Azotobacter salinestris: one gene and its partner. The protein of the gene in region 1 interacts with the protein of each later gene in a pairwise test. Links are inferred from orthologs where the notes say so. Each region holds a gene or a part of one and is shown on either strand. Other genes may lie near its edges.

Region 1 (3,742 bases):
CGGGGACAGGATCGGCGCCTCGGCAGCGGCCGGAGCGGCAGCGGCAGCCGGAGCGGCAGCAGCCGGAGCCGGGGCGGCAGCCGGAGCGGCAGTGGCAGCGCCGCCTTCGGTCAGCTTGCCGAGCAGTTCGCCGCTGAGCACGGTGTCGCCTTCGTTCTTGACGATCTCGGCAATCACGCCGTCCGCCTCGGCAAGCACTTCCATCACGACCTTGTCGGTCTCGATGTCGACGATCAGCTCGTCACGCTTGACGGCTTCGCCGGGCTTCTTGTGCCAGGTGGCAACAGTGCCGTCCGCGATCGATTCCGGGAAAGTCGGGGCTTTGATATCGATAGCCATTATCTAAGATTCCTATTTATTCGTTGCTTCTGCGAGAAGGCATTAAACAGTGAAAGCATCCTGCAGCAGTTTTTCCTGCTGCTCGGCATGCATCGACGCGTAACCGCAAGCCGGAGCGGCCGAGGCTTCGCGACCGGCATACTGAAGGAACAGGTCCTTCTTGTGCGCGCTGGCGACACGACGCATGTGATGCTGGCTGCAATACCAGGCCCCCTGGTTCATCGGCTCTTCCTGACACCAGACCACGTGCTTGAGGTTGGTGTAGGGCGCCATGACCTCGGCCAGCTCCTCTTCCGGGAACGGATAGAGCTGCTCGATGCGAACGATGGCGATGTCCTCGCGGCCCTCGGCACGGCGCTTGTCCAGCAGGTCGTAGTAAACCTTGCCGCTGCACAGGACCAGACGTTCGACCTTCTTCGGATCGAGGCTGTCGACCTCCGGCAGGACCGGATGGAAGGAGCCGTGAGCCAGATCCTCCAAGGTGGAGATCGCCGCCTTGTGGCGCAGCAGCGACTTCGGCGTCAGGACCACCAGCGGCTTGCGCAGCGGGCGGATCACCTGGCGACGCAGCATGTGGTAGACCTGCGCCGGGGTGGTCGGCACGCAGACTTGGATGTTCTGCTCGGCGCACAGCTGCAGGTAGCGCTCCAGACGGGCGGAGGAGTGCTCCGGCCCCTGACCTTCGTAGCCGTGCGGCAGCAGCATGGTCAGGCCGCACAGACGGCCCCACTTGGTCTCGCCGCTGCTGATGAACTGGTCGATCACCACCTGGGCACCGTTGGCGAAGTCACCGAACTGGGCTTCCCAGATCACCAGCGCGTTCGGCGTGGTAGTGGCGTAGCCGTATTCGAAGGCGAGCACCGCCTCTTCCGAAAGGAAGGAGTCGTACAGCTCGAACGTCGGCTGCCCCTCATAGAGGTTCTGCAGCGGGATGTAGCGGCTGGCGTCCTTCTGGTTGTGCAGCACGGCATGGCGGTGCGAGAAGGTGCCACGACCGACGTCCTGGCCAGTGATGCGCACCGGATGGCCTTCCTTCAACAAGGTGGCGTAGGCCAGGGTCTCGGCGCAGCCCCAGTTGATCGGCATGGCGCCGACGCCCATACGGTCGCGATCCTCGAGGATCTTGGCGACCTGGCGCTGCACGACGAAACCTTCCGGGATCTGCAGCAGCTTGGCGTTCAGCTCCTGCAGGGTCTTCAGGTCGAAGCTGGTGTCGTGACGAGCAGTCCAGGCGTGGCCCAGGTACGGGGTCCAGTCGACGAACAGCTCGGTGTTCGGCTCCTTGACCAGGCTCTTGAGCACGTGCTGACCGTTGTCCAGCGCGGTACGGTACTCGTCACCCTTGGCCTGGACTTCTTCCTGGCTCAGGCTGCCTTCCTTGACCAGGGCATCGGCGTACAGCTCGCGGGTGGTGCGCTGCTTGGCGATCTTCTGGTACATCAGCGGCTGGGTGCCGCTCGGCTCGTCGGCCTCGTTGTGGCCGCGACGGCGGTAGCAAACCAGATCGATGACCACGTCGCGCTTGAATTGCATGCGGTAGTCGACGGCCAGCTGAGTTACGAACAGCACGGCTTCAGGATCGTCGCCGTTGACGTGCAGGACCGGTGCCTGAATCATCTTCGCCGGATCGGTGCAGTACTCGGTGGAGCGGGTATCGGCCGGGTTGCTGGTGGTGAAGCCAACCTGGTTGTTGACCACGATGTGGATGGTACCGCCCGTCTTGTAGCCGCGGATCTGCGACATCTGGAAGGTTTCCATCACCACGCCTTGACCGGCGAAGGCCGAGTCGCCGTGGATGGAGATCGGTACCACCTTGTCGCCGATAGCGTCGCCACGACGGTCCTGACGGGCACGCACGGAGCCTTCGACCACTGGGGAGACGATTTCCAGGTGCGACGGGTTGAATGCCATGGCCAGGTGCACTTCGCCACCCGGGGTCATCACGTTGGAGGAGAAGCCCTGGTGGTACTTCACGTCACCGGAGCCCAGCTCGACCATCTTCTTGCCTTCGAACTCGTCGAACAGGTCGCGCGGGTTCTTGCCCAGCGCATTGACCAGCAGGTTCAGACGGCCGCGGTGGGCCATGCCGATGACGACTTCCTTGGTGCCGTAGGAGCCGGAGCGCTGGATGATCTCGTCGACAACCGGAACCAGGCTCTCGCCGCCTTCCAGACCGAAACGCTTGGTGCCCGGGTACTTGGTGCCCAGGTACTTCTCCAGGCCTTCGGCAGCGGTCAGGCGCTCGAGGAGGTGGCCTTTCACCTCTTTGGAGTAAACCGGGCGACCACGCACGCTCTCCATGCGCTGGGCGAACCAGTTGCGCTGCTCGGAATCGACGATATGGGTGAACTCGGCGCCGATAGTGCGGCAATATGTCTCCTGCAATGCCTGCAGGATTTCGCGTAGGGTCGCTTCTTCCTTACCGATGTAGAGTTCGCCGGTGCGGAAGGTGGTGTCCAGATCGGCGTTGGTCAGCCCGTAATGAGTGATCGACAGATCGGAGGGCGCGGTGCGCTGCCAAAGACCGAGCGGGTCCAGTTGCGAGGCCTGATGGCCGCGCATGCGGTAGGCCTGGATCAGACGCAGGACTTCGACCTGCTTCTTCTCGTGTTCGGTGCTTACGCTGGAGGTTGCGACCGGCTGTGCGCGACGCTGGTTCTTGGCCAACAGAACGAACTGGTCGCGGACGGGAGCGTGTGGAACGTCGGAGGAGGTGCCGGCTTCGGCGGGCAGTTTCTCGAAATAGGTGCGCCACTCTTCGGGCACAGCGTTGGGGTCGTGCAGGTAAAGCTCGTAGAGCTCTTCCACATAAGCAGCATTTCCACCGGAAAGGTGGGCACTGTTCCACATGCGTTGCATAACGCTATCTTGCATGCTTGGTCACCCTTGTGAGGGGACACCATCGGCGTGAGCCGCACATGGTCGTTCCAAAGTCATGAAGCAGCGACTTTGGTAAAGCCACTACGGATCCCACAGATAGTCCGGACGCCTGCCCGGATGCCCCTGCTAGTCAAATTCTTCATAGGAGCGCGGCTTCATGAGCTGCGGATCCATCTTCGACTGCGGCGCCAGGATCGCTCCCGACGCCGCAGGTATACGGTATTGCCAAGAACCGATCAGGTACCGCTACGCAGCAGCATGTCGCGCACGTGACCGATGGCCTTGGTCGGGTTCAGGCCTTTCGGGCAGACATACACACAGTTCATGATGCCGCGGCAACGGAATACGCTGAACGGGTCGTCCATGGCAGCCAGACGGTCCTGGGTCTTGGTGTCACGACTGTCGGCCAGGAAGCGATAAGCCTGCAGCAGTGCAGCGGGACCGAGGAACTTGTCCGGGTTCCACCAGAAAGACGGGCAGGAGGTCGAGCAGCAAGCGCACAGGATGCACTCGTAGAGACCGT
Region 2 (2,882 bases), 2.6 Mb from region 1 along the record:
GGCTTCGCGGCGGTGGGCATTGCCGGCCAGTCGCGGCAGGCCGTCTCCAGGCGCTGCAGCAGCGCCCATTCGGCATCCAGCTCCAGAGCTTTCAGCCGCTCGCGCAGCTCGTCCAGAACGAGATCGCCGCGGGCTGCCGGGCGCCAGTCCTGGCGCAGCTGCCGCAGTGGCGCGATCACCTGTCTCTGCCAGGGGTGCGCCAGCCGATGCAGTTCGGCGCAGCGCTCGGCGGTGCAGTCAACGCCGCGTGCCTCCAGCCAGGCGCCGCAGAGCAGCAGGCAGACATCGGCCCCCCCGGCCTGCAGACTCAGGCAGGCGGCCTCGACACCGGGGCGCTGGTACAACTGCAGGGCGAAGGCCCTCAGCTCGAGCGGCATGTCCTGTCTCTCCGCGGCGCGCGGCGAAGCTGATAAACTCCGCCGCCATCATGATCCGAATCCAGCATCTTACCCTGCAACGTGGTCCGCAGCGTCTGCTCGAGGACGCCGAACTGACCCTGCACGCCGGCCAGAAGGTCGGCCTCATCGGTGCCAACGGTGCCGGCAAATCCACCCTGTTCGCCCTGCTGCTCGGCGAGCTCTTGCCCGATGCCGGCGACTGCCAGCTGCCGCCGGACTGGCGCATCGCCCATATGCGTCAGGAGATCGACGACCTCGAGCGCCGGGCGGTCGACTACGTGCTCGACGGCGACGACAACCTGCGGCGCATCCAGCGCGAGCTGGCGGCTACGGAGTCGAGCCACGACGGTGCGGCCATCGCCCGCCTGCATACCGAACTGGACAGCGCCGACGGCTATACGGCCGATGCCCGGGCGCGCAAGCTGCTGGCCGGGCTGGGGTTCGCCGCCGAGCAGATGGAGCGTCGCGTCGGCGATTTCTCCGGTGGTTGGCGGATGCGCCTGAACCTGGCGCAGGCGCTGATGTGCCCCTCCGATCTGCTGCTGCTCGACGAACCGACCAACCACCTCGACCTCGATGCCATCCTCTGGCTGGAGGACTGGCTGAAGGGCTATCCGGGCACCCTGCTGCTGATTTCCCACGACCGCGACTTCCTCGATGCTGTGGTCGATCACGTGGCGCACCTGGACCAGCGCAGGCTGACCCTCTACCGTGGTGGCTACTCGGCCTTCGAGCGCACCCGCGCCGAGCGCCTGGCCCAGCAGCAGCAGGCCTACGAGAAGCAGCAGGCGCAGCGTGCCCACATGGAGAGCTTCATCCGCCGCTTCAAGGCCAAGGCGACCAAGGCACGCCAGGCGCAGAGCCGGATCAAGGCGCTGGAGCGACTGGAGGAGCTGGCACCGGCGCATGTGGACTCGCCCTTCGATTTCCGCTTCCGCGAGGCCGACAAGGTTTCCAGCCCGCTGCTCGACATGGCCGAAGGTCGGCTCGGCTACGGCGACAAGGCTGTGCTGGAGAAGGTCAAGCTGCAACTGGCACCTGGCGCGCGCATCGGTCTGCTCGGTCCCAACGGCGCCGGCAAGTCGACCCTGATCAAGACCCTCGCCGGCGAGCTGCCACCGCTGTCCGGGCGCCTGGTCCGCGGTGAGAACCTGGTGGTCGGCTACTTCGCCCAGCACCAGCTGGATGCCCTGGACGTCAAGGCCAGTCCGCTGCTGCACCTGCAGCGCATCGCCCCCGGCGAGCGCGAGCAGACCCTGCGCGATTTTCTCGGCGGCTTCGATTTCCGCGGCGCACGCTGCGACGAGCCGGTGGGCAATTTCTCCGGTGGCGAGAAGGCCCGTCTGGCCCTGGCGTTGATCGCCTGGGGCAAGCCTAATCTCCTGCTGCTCGACGAGCCGACCAACCACCTCGACCTGGAGATGCGCCTGGCCCTGACCCTGGCCCTGCAGGATTTCGAGGGCGCGGTGCTGGTGGTTTCCCATGACCGTCATTTGCTCAAGAGCACCACCGACGAGTTTCTGCTGGTCGCCGACGGCCGTGTGCAGGCGTTCGACGGCGACCTCGAGGATTATGCCCGCTGGCTGGTGGACTATCGTGCCCGCCAGACGCCGGCCGGCGATCCCGCTGCAAGTGGCGACAAGACCGACAGGCGCGCCCAGCGCCAGGCCGCCGCTGCCCTGCGGCAGCAGCTGGCGCCGCACCGGCGCCAGGCGGAGAAGCTCGAGCAGGAGCTCGGTCGCGTACAGGAAAAGCTCGCCGGCCTGGAGGCCCGGCTCGGCGATGCGGTGCTGTACGAGGCGGCACGCAAGGACGAGCTGCGCGAGCTGCTGGCCGAACAGGCGAAACTCAAGAGTCGCGAGGGGGAGCTGGAGGAGGCCTGGCTGGAGGCGCTGGAAACCCTCGAGGCCCTTCAGGCCCAGCTGGAGGCCGGCGCTTGAGGGTGTCGCCGGGGAAGGCGAGGGCCTGATCTGCGACGGAGCGGGGCCGGTGTGCCGACCCAGAAGCGTGTTGCGCTCGGCTTTCGCATCCGCCACTATTAATAATCACTCTCGATTATGAGACGTAGAATGTCCAGTAAGACCATTGGTGGAGCTGTCTTGCCATCCGTCCATACGCCGCTGTATCGACTCCCCAAGGGCGCCAAGGCCACGGTTGTGGACGTGGTTTCCCACACCGTGTTCGGCGATCTGGACGATCAGGTGACGTTACGGCTGAAGGAGCTGGGTTTCTTGCCCGGAGCCACGCTGGAGGTCATCGGCTTTGGCCTGTTCGGTGCCGACCCGATTGCCGTGCGTATCAATGGCACCAAGTTCGGCCTGCGCCGCGCCGAGGCCGAGAAAGTCCTCGCTATCCTTCACCCCGCGTGACGTCCTTATGTCTCAACCTGTTTTGCACTTTGCTCTGGTGGGCAACCCCAACTGCGGCAAGACCGCGCTCTTCAACTGTCTGACCGGCGCCAAGGCCAAGGTGGCGAACTACGCC

Evidence for each region. The genes of interacting proteins can lie anywhere in the genome.
Region 2: the proteins of GCU53_RS02960 (region 1) and GCU53_RS15030 interact in binary tests that used the Escherichia coli proteins (3 or more experiments, as listed by UniProt). The link is inferred for Azotobacter salinestris from one-to-one orthologs.

The regions. Positions count from the first base shown.
Region 1 is NZ_CP045302.1:645,020-648,761, forward strand. What follows is about bases 182-3,538. They hold GCU53_RS02960 (2-oxoglutarate dehydrogenase E1 component), read right to left. Parts: upstream 3,214-3,538; coding sequence 382-3,213; downstream 182-381. Other genes in these bases: sucB (dihydrolipoyllysine-residue succinyltransferase), read right to left, coding at 182-339; GCU53_RS02965 (succinate dehydrogenase iron-sulfur subunit), read right to left, coding at 3,456-3,538. Outside these bases: more of sucB, read right to left, coding at 1-181; more of GCU53_RS02965, read right to left, coding at 3,539-3,742. UniProt on the Escherichia coli protein: E1 component of the 2-oxoglutarate dehydrogenase (OGDH) complex which catalyzes the decarboxylation of 2-oxoglutarate, the first step in the conversion of 2-oxoglutarate to succinyl-CoA and CO(2).
Region 2 is NZ_CP045302.1:3,242,963-3,245,844, forward strand. It holds GCU53_RS15030 (ATP-binding cassette domain-containing protein), read left to right. Parts: upstream 1-427; coding sequence 428-2,338; downstream 2,339-2,882. Other genes in the region: GCU53_RS15025 (TIGR02444 family protein), read right to left, coding at 1-377; GCU53_RS15035 (FeoA family protein), read left to right, coding at 2,468-2,767; feoB (ferrous iron transporter B), read left to right, coding at 2,775-2,882. UniProt on the Escherichia coli protein: Genetic data indicate it may be involved in ribosome assembly or function.